4 regions of the Pseudomonas anguilliseptica genome follow, and region 2 is predicted to be linked to each of the others. Evidence: riboswitches for the same ligand, from Rfam matches in the RefSeq annotation. Region 2 holds a riboswitch; each other region holds the start of a gene.
The links. Region 2 has a riboswitch for cobalamin ahead of cobW (cobalamin biosynthesis protein CobW). Riboswitches for the same ligand answer to the same signal wherever they lie in the genome.
Positions count from the first base shown of each region.

Region 1 (3,260 bases), 3.0 Mb from region 2:
CAATACTACTTCGGCATGAAGGCGCACATTGGCGTGGATGACGAGTCGGGGCTGGTACACAGCGTGGTAGGCACGGCGGCCAACGTGGCGGATGTCACTCAGGTCGACAAGTTGCTGCACGGCGAGGAAAACGTGGTGTGCGCCGATGCGGGTTATACCGGTGTCGAAAAGCGCCCCGAACATGATGGGCGCGAGGTGATCTGGCAGGTTGCTGCCCGCCGCAGCACCTATAAGAAGCTGGGTAAGAGCAGCCCGCTGTACAAAGCCAAACGCAAGATCGAGAAGGCCAAGGCCCAGGTGCGCGCCAAGGTTGAGCACCCGTTCCGGGTGCTCAAGCGTCAGTTCAGTTATGTAAAGACACGCTTCCGTGGCTTGGCCAAGAACACGGCGCAACTGGTGACGCTGTTCGCGCTGTCGAACCTGTGGATGGCACGCCGACATTTACTGACCAATGCAGGAGAGGTGCGCCTGTAATGCGGGAAATGGCTGCCGCGAGCTACTCGCGGCGGCTAAAAACACAGAAATGAATGGGTAATCTGATCGTTTTTGATCGATTTGCCGCTTTCAAAATCGGCGGGGCTGAAGTCAGCCAGAAATACATGGCTACTTCAGACCATCCCTAAGCGTTTTGCCCTTTTGGCTCTGCTCGGCCTGCCGTTAGCGACCCTGCAGGCGGCTGAGCCATCGTTCAGCTGCACCAAGGTAGAGGCTGGCAGTATCGAGGCGCTGATTTGTCAGACGCCTGCTCTGGCCGAACTTGATCAGAAAATGTCGGATATTTATCAGCAGGCTTCGGCCAAGGCCGCAAACCAGCATCCTCCCGTACTCAAGGCTGAGCAGCGAGGTTGGATAAAAGGCCGCAATGACTGCTGGAAGGCCGCTGACCGTGAGCAGTGCGTAGCCGAGAGCTATCGCCTGCGGATTGCCGAACTGCAGGCGCGCTACGCGTTACTGAAAGGGACCGGTCCGGTGCATTTTCAATGCGATGGCCTGCCAGCCAAGGAAGTCATCGTCACCTACTACCCCACCGAGCCTGGGACCCTGCTGGCCGAGTTTGCTGACAGCGTGTCGTTGATGTATCAGCAGCCTGCAGCCAGCGGCAGTAAATATCAGGGGCGCAATGAATCATTCTGGGAGCACCAGAGTGAGGCGACCGTGGTGTGGGGCTATGGCTCGCCCGAGATGAAGTGTCAGGCCAAGTAACCCTGGTGGCTTAAGCCGTCTGCGCTAAATGGCGCATTCGTTTGACGCTTAATCGCGAACTCTCTACCCTTCGCGCCTTGTAACAGGTGCCCCGAACGCTGTGCGTGTGTGGGGTGAAACTGGGAAGTCGGTGCGCTGTGCGTGTGAACGCCCGCTATTCCGACGCTGCCCCCGCAACGGTAAGTGAGTCAAACGCCGCAAGTGCCACTGTGCTCAAGCATGGGAAGGCGCGGCATAGAGCCTGCTAGGTTCTGAGAACCTCAAGGTTCGCTCACAAGCCCGGAGACCGGCCTGTTGCAGTCCACGGCATCGCGGAGGGCGATGGCTGGCGTGTGGTTTGCGCTGTGCGTGGCCCCGCGCTTTCCCTGTCCTCGCATGCTTTTTCCAGCCAGATCGCCCTGTGGCGGTGGAGCAGTGCGATGACTGAATCGATTGAGCGTGACGCCCGGCACAAGGCGCGCATGGCCCGCAAGAAAGCCCTGATCGATGAAAAGATTGCCCAGGCCCAGGACGAATACGGCCTGCTGCTGGTGCACAGCGGCAATGGCAAGGGCAAGAGCAGCAGCGCTTTCGGCATGGTCGCGCGTGCCTTGGGCCATGGCCTCAAGGTCGGCGTGGTGCAATTTATCAAGGGCGCGGCCAGCACCGGCGAGGAAAGCTTCTTCCGCCGTTTTCCCGATGAAGTCAGTTATCACGTAATGGGTGAGGGCTTTACCTGGGAGACTCAGGATCGTCAGCGCGATATCGATAAGGCCCATGAGGCCTGGGCGGTGGCGGCGCAGCTGCTGAATGACCCGGCCATCGGTCTGGTGGTGCTCGATGAGCTGAATATCGCGCTGAAATATGGCTACCTGGAACTCGACGCGGTGCTCGCCGATATTGAAGCGCGTCCGCTGCTGCAGCATGTGGTGGTGACCGGTCGTGGCGCGCTGCCTGGGATGGTCGAGGCAGCGGATACCGTCACCGAAATGAGCCTGGTCAAGCATGCGTTCAAAGCCGGGGTTAAAGCACAAAAGGGAGTGGAGTTTTGAGCAGCGCCCGCTCTTGCCCCGCCTTATTGATCGCAGCTCCCGCTTCCGGCCAGGGTAAAACCACGGTAACCGCTGCCTTGGCGCGTTTGCATGCACGCCAAGGCAAGCGCGTGCGGGTGTTCAAGTGCGGCCCGGACTTTCTCGACCCGATGATTCTCGCCCGCGCCAGCGGTGCGCCGGTGTATCAGCTTGACCTGTGGATGGTCGGCGAAGCCGAGAGTCGTCGTCTGCTCTGGGAGGCGGCAGGTGAGGCCGATCTGATTCTGATCGAAGGGGTGATGGGGCTGTTCGATGGCACGCCCTCTGCGGCCGACCTGGCCCGGCACTTTGGCGTGCCGGTGCTGGCGGTAATCGACGGTTCGGCCATGGCGCAGACCTTCGGCGCCATGGCCCATGGCCTGGCAACGTTCCAGCCCGATTTGCCGTTCTCCGGGGTGCTCGGTAATCGGGTTGGCAGTGCGCGGCATGGCGAGATTCTGCGTGATGCTCTGCCAGCCTCGATCCGCTGGTACGGCGCGCTGCCGCGCAGCGCCGAAGTTGGTTTGCCAAGCCGCCATCTGGGTCTGGTGCAGGCGGGGGAGCTGGCCGACCTGGATGCGCGCCTGGACGCCGCCGCCGATGCCTTGGCCGCCAGTGCCGATACCAGCCTGCCGCCGCCGGTCAGCTTCGCCGCGCCTGAGCAGGTAAGGCCCGCGCCGTTGCTTAAGGGCGTGCGGATCGGCGTGGCGCGCGACAGCGCCTTTGCCTTTCTCTATCAGGCCAACCTCGATTTGCTGGGCGAACTGGGTGCTGAATTGGCGTTCTTTTCGCCGCTCAGCGATCAGCAACTGCCCGATATCGACAGCCTCTATCTGCCTGGCGGCTACCCGGAGCTGCACCTGGCCGCACTTGAAACCAACCAGCCCATGGCCGAATCGATTCGCGCGCACCATGCTGCCGGAAAACCGATCCATGCCGAGTGCGGCGGGATGCTCTATCTGCTCGACAAACTGACCGATAAACAGGGCGTCAGTGGGCAAATGCTTG
Region 1 covers NZ_FNSC01000001.1:4,525,969-4,529,228, reverse strand. Annotated here, with positions in the region: gene BLW24_RS22055 (IS5 family transposase) at 1-474, shown strand, start outside; gene BLW24_RS22050 (MliC family protein) at 637-1,203, shown strand; cobalamin riboswitch at 1,271-1,512, shown strand; gene cobO (cob(I)yrinic acid a,c-diamide adenosyltransferase) at 1,623-2,234, shown strand; gene BLW24_RS22040 (cobyrinic acid a,c-diamide synthase CobB) at 2,231-3,260, shown strand, end outside.
Region 1: linked by a shared signal. The riboswitch ahead of cobO (cob(I)yrinic acid a,c-diamide adenosyltransferase) and the one ahead of cobW (cobalamin biosynthesis protein CobW) in region 2 are both predicted to bind cobalamin.

Region 2 (3,260 bases):
TCACCCGCCGGCATCTCCGACTTGCTCGCATAGCGGGTGAGAATCAGCGTTTGTGATACCTCGGGCAGGGTTAGTTCGCTTTCCAGCAAGGCAGCGCAGGCCGCGGTGGCCGTCACCCCGGGGATGATCTCGAAGGCAATGCCCAGCCGGCGCAGGTGGCGGATCTGCTCGCCAATCGCGCCATACAGCGAGGGGTCGCCGGAGTGCACGCGGGCCACATCCTGGCCTTTGCCGTGGGCCTGGCGGATCAGTTCGATGATTTCATCCAGGTGCAGCTCGGCGGTGTTGATCACCTGCTCAGCGCTATGGCCTTGTAGTACGGCCTCGGGCACCAGCGAGCCGGCATAGAGAATCACCGGGCAGCTGCGCAGCAGGCGCTGGCCCTTGACGGTGATCAGCTCGGGGTCGCCGGGGCCGGCGCCGATAAAGTAGACGGTCATGACAAATCCTTGGGCGCAATCGACGCCAGCGCACAGGTGGCGCTGGCGTTGCGGGTTTTTTCGCCGAGCAGACGCGCCGGTTGGCCGCCCAGCCGTTCAGCCAGGGTCAGGGCGCAGGGTTCGGCGACGGCGGGGCTGCCGGTGGCGGCCAGGGTGAGCGGCGAGCCTTGCACGAGGTGTTGATAGGGCTGCAGTTCTTCTGCGCTGAAGCAGTTCAGCTGCAGACCCAGGCGCTGAGCCAGTGCCAGCAGGCTCGGCTCGTCGCGTTTATGCGCGATGCTGGCCAATCCGGCCAGGTTATCCACAGTCAGGCCATACGCCTGCAGGCTGTGAATCAGCAATGTGGATAAATCTTCAACGCTGCAGCCGCTGCGGCAGCCAAGCCCGGCGACCACTTGAATGATGGCCGCGGGACGAGTATCGGCAGGGCTGGGCATCATCTAATAGCGCTCGGTGTGTGCGGCGGCGTAGCTCACCATGGCGGCCGGCAGTGGTCAACCGCGATTGACCGGCCGCCATGGCCTGCGTAGCCTTGTCGCGTTCGAGGTTCTTCGTGGGCATGCCCATGAAGCTAAGAGGGAACAGGGTGAATGCCCTGGCTGCCCCCGCAACTGTGAACGGTCCAAAGCCCTTCGATACACCACTGCCGTACGGCGGGAAGGTAGAAGGGTGGCGCAACGCGCAGACCGTGAGCCAGGAGACCTGCCTCGTCGCGTTTTCGACAACCGGGCGGGGTGATCCGGTGGTGTTGGCTGACAGCCCCGTGGCTGTCATGTCTGTGCCGCCTCCTGCTCGTCTTTCTATCGACGTCACGCAGGACTCGCCATGCAAACCCTCGCCAAACTTCCCGTCACCATCGTTACCGGCTTCCTCGGCGCCGGAAAAACCACCCTGTTGCGGCATATGCTCGGCCACGCCGACGGGCGGCGTATCGCGGTGATCGTCAACGAGTTCGGCGAGCTGGGCATCGACGGCGAAATCCTCAAGCAGTGCTCCATCGGCTGCAGCGAAGAAGAAGCCAACGGGCGCATCTTCGAACTGGCCAACGGTTGCCTGTGCTGCACCGTGCAGGAAGAGTTCTTCCCAGTGATGCGCGAGCTGGTGGCGCGGCGTGGCGAACTCGACCATATCCTTATCGAAACGTCGGGATTGGCGTTGCCCAAGCCGCTGGTGCAAGCCTTTAACTGGCCGGAAATCCGCAACGCCTGCACCGTCGATGCGGTGATCACCGTGGTCGACAGCCCTGCCGTGGCCGCCGGCACCTTCGCCGCCTTCCCCGATCAGGTCGATGCGCAGCGCAAGCTCGACCCTAATCTGGATCACGAATCGCCGCTGCACGAGCTGTTCGCCGACCAGCTGGCCAGCGCCGACCTGGTGATTCTCAACAAGGCCGACCTGCTCGATGCCGCCGCCCTGGCTGCGGTGCGCACTGAAGTGGCGGAAGAGCTGCCGCCGGCGGTGAAAATCATCGAAGCCCATGGCGGCGAGCTGCCGCTGGACGTGCTGCTGGGCCTGAACTGCGAGACCGAGCTGCATATCGAGGGCCGCAAGACCCACCATGACCTGGAAGGCCATGAAGACCACGATCACGACGAATTCGCCTCGTTCCACGTGGAACTGCCTGAGGCCGAGGAGGCCCGTCTGCTGCAAGCGCTGAAGGAGGCCGTCAGCAAACACGGCATCCTGCGCATTAAGGGCTTTGCGGCGATTCCCGGCAAACCGATGCGCCTGCTGCTGCAGGGCGTTGGTCAACGTTTCGACAAACACTTCGACCGCACCTGGCAGGCCGATGAGCCGCGCATCACCCGCCTGGTGGTGATTGGCCAGACCCTGGATCAGGCCGCTATCGAAGCCGAACTGCAAGCCGCGCTGGCCTAAATATGTGGGAGGGGCTTTAGCCGCGAGCCTTATAAGGCCTGTCGCGGCTAAAGCCCCTCCCACGGTGAATTGCCATGCATCTATTGCGCACCCAGCCCGGCAGCCAGCTGCCGGTCGATAGCATTGCCGATCTCGGCCAGACCCCGGCCGAGCTGGTGATTCTCTGCACCGGAGATTCGCACCTGTCGCTGCTGGCCGAAGCGGCGCGCCAGTTGCCGGCGGATTACCCCAGCCTGCGCCTGGCCAGCCCGGCGCAGCTGAGCAATCACGCCTCGGTGGACTTCTACGTCGAGCAGGTGCTGCAGCACGCCAAGGTGATTTTGATCTCGGTGCACGGCGGCGTCAGCTACTGGCGCTACGGCATCGAGCGCGTGGTCGAACTGGCCGAGCGCGGCGCGCGGGTGATTATGGTGCCGGGCGACGACAGCCCTGATCCCGAGCTGATGGGCCTCAGCAATGTCGATAGCGAGAGCGCCCACAGGCTCTGGCAGTTTCTGCGGCAGGGCGGCGCGGGCAATGCGTTGCAGCTATTTAACTGCATCGCCAGCGAGTGGCTACAGCGCGAGTATTCTTGGGTAGAACCACAGCCGCTGCCGCGCGTGGGCCTGTATCACCCGCAGTTGGCCAATCCAAGCCTGGCCGATTGGCAAGCCAGCTGGCAGGCCGATGCGCCGGTGGCGGCGCTGCTGTTCTACCGCACCCAGGTGCAGGCGGCGAATACCGGGTTTATCGATCAGTTTTGCCAGCGGCTGCAGGCCCAGGGGCTTAATCCACTGCCGATTGCCGTGGCCAGCCTCAAGGAGGCGGCCTGTCTGACCCAGGTCGAGGACTGGCTGGAGCAAGCCGATGCCCGCCTGATTATCAATACCACCGCCTTTGCCCTGTCTAACCCGGAAGCGCCAAGCGCGCGACCATTCCGCCGCGATATCCCGGTACTGCAGG
Region 2 covers NZ_FNSC01000001.1:1,518,625-1,521,884, reverse strand. Annotated here, with positions in the region: gene cobM (precorrin-4 C(11)-methyltransferase) at 1-440, opposite strand, end outside; gene BLW24_RS07425 (cobalamin biosynthesis protein) at 437-877, opposite strand; cobalamin riboswitch at 968-1,163, shown strand; gene cobW (cobalamin biosynthesis protein CobW) at 1,266-2,318, shown strand; gene cobN (cobaltochelatase subunit CobN) at 2,393-3,260, shown strand, end outside.

Region 3 (3,260 bases), 580 kb from region 2:
GGACGTTGTGTGAGCGGTTGGCTGAGGCGCGCTGACCGGGGTTTTCCTGCTCGTAGAGGTTAGCTTGTGATGCGTTGGTTTTAAGTCGTATGCAGCCGAGCGGCTGCATACGCCCACCTCTTAAAGGTCGGGTGTCCAGGTCAGCGATAGCATCCCGCTGCGACCTTCCTCTCGAAAGCCATAACGCGTCACGCTGTTGAAGAACGCATCGTCCGGGCGGCTGTAGGTGGCCTGGCTGTAAGCCTTGCCTAGCAGGTTGTCGACTTTCACCTGCCATTGCAGTTCTTTACTCATTTTCCAGCTGCCGCGTAGGCCGAGCAGGCCATAACCAGCAATTTCGCGTGTGTTCGCAGCGTCGTCGTAGCGGCTGGATACCGCTTGCCAGGTCAGGCCTGCGCCAAAATCGCCGAACTGACGGTCAAGATCCAGGTTGAGGCTGCGCTTGGCGCGTCTCGGTAAGGTATGCCCACTTTCACGGTCACGCGGATCGACCCAGCCGGCGGACAATACGGCCTGCCAGCCCAGCAGGTTTCGCTCAAGGCTAAGCTCCAGGCCTTGAAGGCGTGCTTGACTGACGTTCTGTGGCTGGCTGAAGAACGTCACTGGGTCACTTACCACGGTAATCAGGTCTTTTACTTCGGTGCGGTTGGCGGCAAGGCTCCAGAGGGTATTCAGATGCTCGCCGCGTAATTGCACTTCATAGGTTTTCGAGTGCTCAGGTGCGAGGTCCGGGTTGCCGCCGTAAAACGCTGACGTTGGGAAGTACAGATCGTTGAAAGTCGGTGCGTGGAAGCCTTCACCATAACTGAGCAAAAGATCCAGTTGTTGGCTGAGGTTGAGGGTCAGCGCCGCGTTTAGCGTACTTTCGCTGCCGAATTGTTCGTTGTCGTCATGACGAAGGCCCAATTCGGTGGCGAATCCATCACCCTGGAAACGATGCTGGGCGAAAGCTGCCTGGTTCCAGCGTTCATTTTCGCTGAAAGCGGTGCTGCTGGTTAGGCGGTCTTCATACCAGTCCGCGCCTAGCAGCAGCTGATGCGCCTCGCCCAGGGTCAGGGTGTTCAGCCAACTGGCGGAGTCGCGGTAGGTGTTGAAGGCAAAATTGTTCGATGCATTGAAGTCATCACGGTTGTCGCTCTTGTCCTCGATATGGCCAATTTCCACGCGACTGCTCCATGTGTCCAGAAGCTGAGCTTCCAAGTGCCCCGCGACGCTGGATAGGCTGAAGCGTTCGCTGGGGTTACCCGGATCGAAGCTGAACAGGTCGTCGTATTCGGTTTCGCCGCGCTGATCGAGCAAATTGAAACCGCCCGTCAGGCGCTCATGAAAGCGATGCTCCAGGCTCAGGTTTAGGGCTTTGCGGCGTACGCCATCGTGGTCACCATCGCGCCCTCGGGAGTCATTGGAGCGGTCAAAGCCTGCGCTTTCGTCGAGGCTGGCACCCAGGTCGAAGCGAGTCTGTTCGTTGCCACCGGAAAGGCCAAGGCTGCGCTCGAAGGTCTGCTGAGTGCCTGCAGACAGGCGTAGGCGCGGCTGCAGGCCAGTTTCGCCACGGCGCGTGAAAATCTGGATGACCCCGCCGATGGCGTCGGCGCCATAAAGCGCCGAGCGCGGCCCACGCACCACCTCAACCCGCTCTATCTGCTCGGGGCTTATAAACTCCAGGCGGGCTAGACCGCTGGCTGCCGCGTTGAGGCGTACACCATCGACGAGTACCAGCGTCTGGTTGGCATTGGCACCGCGGATAAATACGCTGGTCAGGCTGCCGCGACCACCGTTCTGCACGATAGAAATGCCGGGTGCACGATTTAGCAGTTCGGGCACGCTACTTACTTGCAGGCGTTCGATGTCCTGGCGAGTGAAGACCGAGGTGGCAGCAGTAGCCTGTTGGCGGGTTTCGACTTGGCGACCGGAGGTGATCACCAGTGCTGGTAATTTCAGCGCGTCCTGATGGTTATCGGTTGATTCGGCATGAGCAGCCAGCGGCAGCAGCGCCACAGCCAGGGCAAGACGGGACAATTTCACGTAGAGAATCCTCAAAAGGTCGAACGACTTTTGAGAAGGGCAGGGGCAAGAACGGGCGCGCGGGCGCAGCCTGAGCTTGACGGTGATGCCCTCCGCAACACCAGTCACATCCTGCAAGGCCGGTCTCCGGGCTCTCGACGTGCGCCGCCTCGCCTTCCCGGATGACCCAGTGGCGTTGAGGTGACGTGCAGAACGGCTCTGCGGTCGATTACCGTTGCGGGGGCTGCGCCGGGATGGTTCGTCAGAACGCACCGGCTTCCCGTTTAACGCCGCTTCACTGTGGAAGGGCGCACCTTGACGGAAGTAAAACGCCGCGCACCTTAATGCGCGGGTGGATGAATTACAAGCAAGCCTGGCTCAGCTCTGGATGAGCGGTGCTCATGCAGAAAAGCTGGCGAGGCGCGCTCGGATGGCGGCTTCGATACCGGTGGCATCCAACCCGCATTCGGCAAGCATCTGCGCCGGTTTGGCGTGCTCGACGTAGTAGTCGGGCAGGCCCAGGTGCAGCACTGGCTTGAGGATGTTCGCGTGGGCGAGGAACTCGCTGACTGCGCTGCCAGCACCGCCCATCACGCTGTTTTCTTCGATGGTCACCAGCAGTTCGTGGCTGGCTGCCAGCTGGCGTACCAGGGCCTCATCCAGCGGTTTGACAAAGCGCATGTCGACCACGGTGGCGTCGAGTGCATCGCCCACCTTGAGCGCCTCACTCAGTTGTACGCCGAATACCAGCAAGGCTGCTTTGCTGCCTTGGCGACGAACGACGCCCTTGCCGATTTCCAGTGGCTCCAGACCTGGCTCGATGGTGGCATTCGGGCCGCTGCCGCGTGGGTAGCGCACGGCGGCCGGGCCGTTGAGCAGGTGGCCGGTGGTCAGCATGCGGCGCAGTTCGTTTTCATCGCTCGGGGTCATCACCAGCATGCCGGGGATGCAGCGCAGGTAGGAAATATCGAAGCTGCCGGCGTGGGTCGGACCGTCTTCGCCGACCAGGCCGGCGCGGTCGATGGCGAACAGCACGTCGAGGTGCTGCACGGCCACGTCGTGAATCAGCTGGTCATAGGCGCGCTGGAGGAAGGTGGAATAGATCGCCACCACCGGCTTGGCGCCATCGCAGGCCATGCCGGCGGCCAGGGTCACCGCGTGCTGTTCGGCGATGGCCACATCGAAATAGCGCTCGGGATAGCGTTCGCTGAACGCCACCAGATCGGAGCCTTCCTTCATCGCCGGGGTGATGCCGA
Region 3 covers NZ_FNSC01000001.1:937,923-941,182, reverse strand. Annotated here, with positions in the region: gene BLW24_RS04465 (cobalamin-binding protein) at 1-35, shown strand, start outside; gene BLW24_RS04460 (TonB-dependent receptor domain-containing protein) at 121-2,025, opposite strand; cobalamin riboswitch at 2,126-2,337, opposite strand; gene dxs (1-deoxy-D-xylulose-5-phosphate synthase) at 2,404-3,260, opposite strand, start outside.
Region 3: linked by a shared signal. The riboswitch ahead of BLW24_RS04460 (TonB-dependent receptor domain-containing protein) and the one ahead of cobW (cobalamin biosynthesis protein CobW) in region 2 are both predicted to bind cobalamin.

Region 4 (3,260 bases), 1.2 Mb from region 2:
GCCCCTCGGACCAGTCTCGCTGGCGCCAGGCCCAAGCGAACATCCATAGATGGCTGCGCAGGTGTTCGCTGAAATAGCGCTGACCGAGAATATGCGCCCGCTCCAGATGGCGCAGCTCGGCAGCAGGATCAGTGCCGCGCAGGGCGCGGGCCAGTTGGTATTCCTGCCAGAAGGCTTGTTCACGGGTCATGGCAACGCTCCTATTTTCAAGCTGCGTCGCAGTCTGCAAGTGCGGGGCGGCCCCCAGGCCAAGCATCCGTTGCTAATCTTCTGTCGGCCAATTGCCTAAGGAACGCTCATGCCGCGCGCCCTGCTCACCCTTGTGCTCTGTCTGTTACCCAGTTTTCTGCTGGCAGATCGCCTGGATGGCCATTACCTGACCACGCTGGATGGCCAGCCAGCCGAAATGCACCTGCGCAGCCAGGGCAAACAGGTCACGGGGGAGTATGTGGAAGGTGGCAGGTTGCGCCTGCAGATCAGCGGCAGCTTTGACGGCCAGTTGCTCAGCGCGCAGATCAGCGAAGCGCAGTCCGGGCAGCTGATTGCCAATATGAATGCCACTTACGCCAATGGCATGCTTAACGCTCATATTGCCGCACGCAACCCGACGACTGGGGCAACCCTGGAACGCAAGGCGCTGTTCCACCGGCAGAACTTGAGTGCAGTAGCCGCTCAAGCAAGCAACCCAAGCAGCAGCGCCACACGCGATCCGGCACTGATCGGCACTTGGGTACACGAGAAGATCATCAACAGCGGCGGCGCCAATTTCGCCTCTATGACCACTCAGATGATTCTGCAACTGCAGGGCGACGGCAGCGTTTCACAATGGACACGCAGCGTGGCAGGTGGCGCCGACTGGAACTACGACAGCCCTGGCGAGCTGCAATACAGCGGCCGTTGGCAGAGTAACAACGGCCTGTTGGAAGTGCAGAGGCAAGGCCGCAGTGACTATCAGCCCGCTGCCTACTATCGCTTCAGTGACCAGTACCTGGTCACTGAGAGCAATACCGGCAAGCTGATCTGGCAGCGTCGCCAGTAATCAATCAGGCCGGTTGATGCAGGCGCGAGTTGAACAACGGCCCACGGCTATACGCGGACAGCGCCTTGGCAGCGGCCAACACACCCAGATCGACCAGCGGCTCGATCAGGATCACGCTCATATAGGCCAGGCCAAAACTGCCCACGGCCGCCAGGTTCTCGCCGGAGAAGCCGTTGCCGTAGAACGCCCAGAAGCCGACCCAGGCGACGATGCCGCCCTGATAGGCCGTCGACAGCGCCAGCGCCTGCTTGTAGGAGAGGTCCACATAGGCAGTACCCGGCGCGATAATGCGCTTGGCCAGCACACTGATAGCCCACAGCGGCACCAGCAGCGTAGTGACGTTCATGCCGTATTGCGGCAGGTCGAACTGAGCGAACAGCAGCCCCTGCAGGAGCAGGCCGAGCGCCAGACCAACAGCCGTAGCACCGGCGCCGAACAGCAGCAGCAGGGTCGAACCGAGGATCAGATGCACCTCGGAAACCCCGACCGCGTGGTGCGGAAATACTTCAAAGAAGCAGAACACCAGAGCAGTGGTCAGCACGCTGCGTAATGCCAGGGCGGCAGCGCCGCCATTGTCACGCACGCTGTCGAGCGCAAGCTTGGCGCAAAGGCCAAAGGCACCTGCGGCGGTTGCATAGCCGAGGAAGATTTTGGCGCCAGTAACGACTTCTGGTTCGATGTGCATAGAGATTCCTGTACCGCGCCCACCGCGCGATGATCCGGATTGAGGGGATGGGCATAAGCGCCCGGCTTCGATGGCAGGTCTCCTGGCTCACGGCTTGACACTGCGCCCGCCTTCCCGACCTTGCAGTCAGTGGCATCTGGGCTTCGCTCGCCGTTTACAGTTGCGGGGGCAGCCAGGGCATTGGCGACGTGCGCTTCACCCTGTTCCCTTTTCATCCAGCCGCATCACACGGGCTGGAACCATCGGCGGCCACCTTACCCGGCGGCCGCGAGAAATGACAGAGCCCGACGTTTACCGCGCAGGCAAACCAACGGACTGGGTAGCGCCTGACGCCGTATGACGCAAGCAGGTGAAGACGCCATTGGCAGTGGCGCACAGCAGCCCCTGAGCATCGTGCAGCGTGGCCTGCACCGCGACCTCTCGCCCTTCGCGCTGCTGCACGCAGGCTTCAGTACGTAGCGGCAAAGCCGCAAGGCCAATCGGGCGCAGGTAATTCGCCTGCAGGCTGGCGGTCACGTAGACCTCCGAGGCACTGGCCTGCGAATACACCGCCAACCCCAACGCCGCATCGAACAGCGTGGCGGTATAGCCGCCATGCACACCGCCAAGCGGATTGAAGTGCACGGCCGGCGGCTGACTGCTGAAGCTCGCCACCCCGGCTGCGGCCTGCAGCTGGGAGATACCGTAATCCGCCGCAATATCGCCGGTCAGCCAGACCTTCAACCGCTCAAACAGACTGCCGTGCATGTTCAGGCCTCAGATCAGGTGCGGCGTACTGCGCGCCACCAGCGCTTCGACATTCACCCCACGCGGCAGGGTGCCGTAGACCCGCCCGCCCTGACCACCCAGACGACTGGCGATAAAGGCATCGGAGACCTCGGCATTGCCGGCTTCCAGCAGCAGTTTGGCCTGCAGCGCCAGAGCCACATCTTCGGTGAGCTGACGGGCGCGGTACTGGATATCGGCGGTGTCACGGAAATCTGCCTGCAGTTGCGCAATATGGGCTTTCAGCAGCGCATCGCCGTGACCGTCGCCGAGCTCATGGAACAGCGCATCAAGCACGCCCGGCTCCTTGGACAGCGCGCGCAGCACGTCCAGGCACTGCACGTTGCCCGAACCTTCCCAGGTCGAGTTGACCGGTGCTTCGCGGTACAGCCTTGGGAGGATGGTGTCCTCGACATACCCGGCACCGCCCATGCACTCGGCAGCCTCGTTGATCATGGCCGGCGCGCGTTTGCAGATCCAATACTTGCCCACGGCGGTGACCAGGCGAGCGAACTTGTCTTCCTGCTCATCGTGCGGGTTATCCAGCGCCTTGCCCATGCGCATGGTCAGCGCCAGCGCCGCTTCGCTTTCCAGGGCCAGGTCAGCCAGTACGTTCTGCATCAGCGGCTGCTCGCTGAGTACCCGCCCCCCAACCTGACGGTGCGCGCAGTGATGCGCGGCCTGAGTCAGGGCCTGACGCATCAGCGCGCTGGAGCCAATCATGCAGTCGAAGCGGGTCAGCGCGACCATTTCGATAATGGTCGGCACACC
Region 4 covers NZ_FNSC01000001.1:2,763,657-2,766,916, reverse strand. Annotated here, with positions in the region: gene BLW24_RS13420 (DUF3703 domain-containing protein) at 1-190, opposite strand, end outside; gene BLW24_RS13415 (hypothetical protein) at 299-1,039, shown strand; gene BLW24_RS13410 (energy-coupling factor ABC transporter permease) at 1,044-1,724, opposite strand; cobalamin riboswitch at 1,780-1,983, opposite strand; gene BLW24_RS13405 (PaaI family thioesterase) at 2,016-2,471, opposite strand; gene BLW24_RS13400 (acyl-CoA dehydrogenase family protein) at 2,481-3,260, opposite strand, start outside.
Region 4: linked by a shared signal. The riboswitch ahead of BLW24_RS13410 (energy-coupling factor ABC transporter permease) and the one ahead of cobW (cobalamin biosynthesis protein CobW) in region 2 are both predicted to bind cobalamin.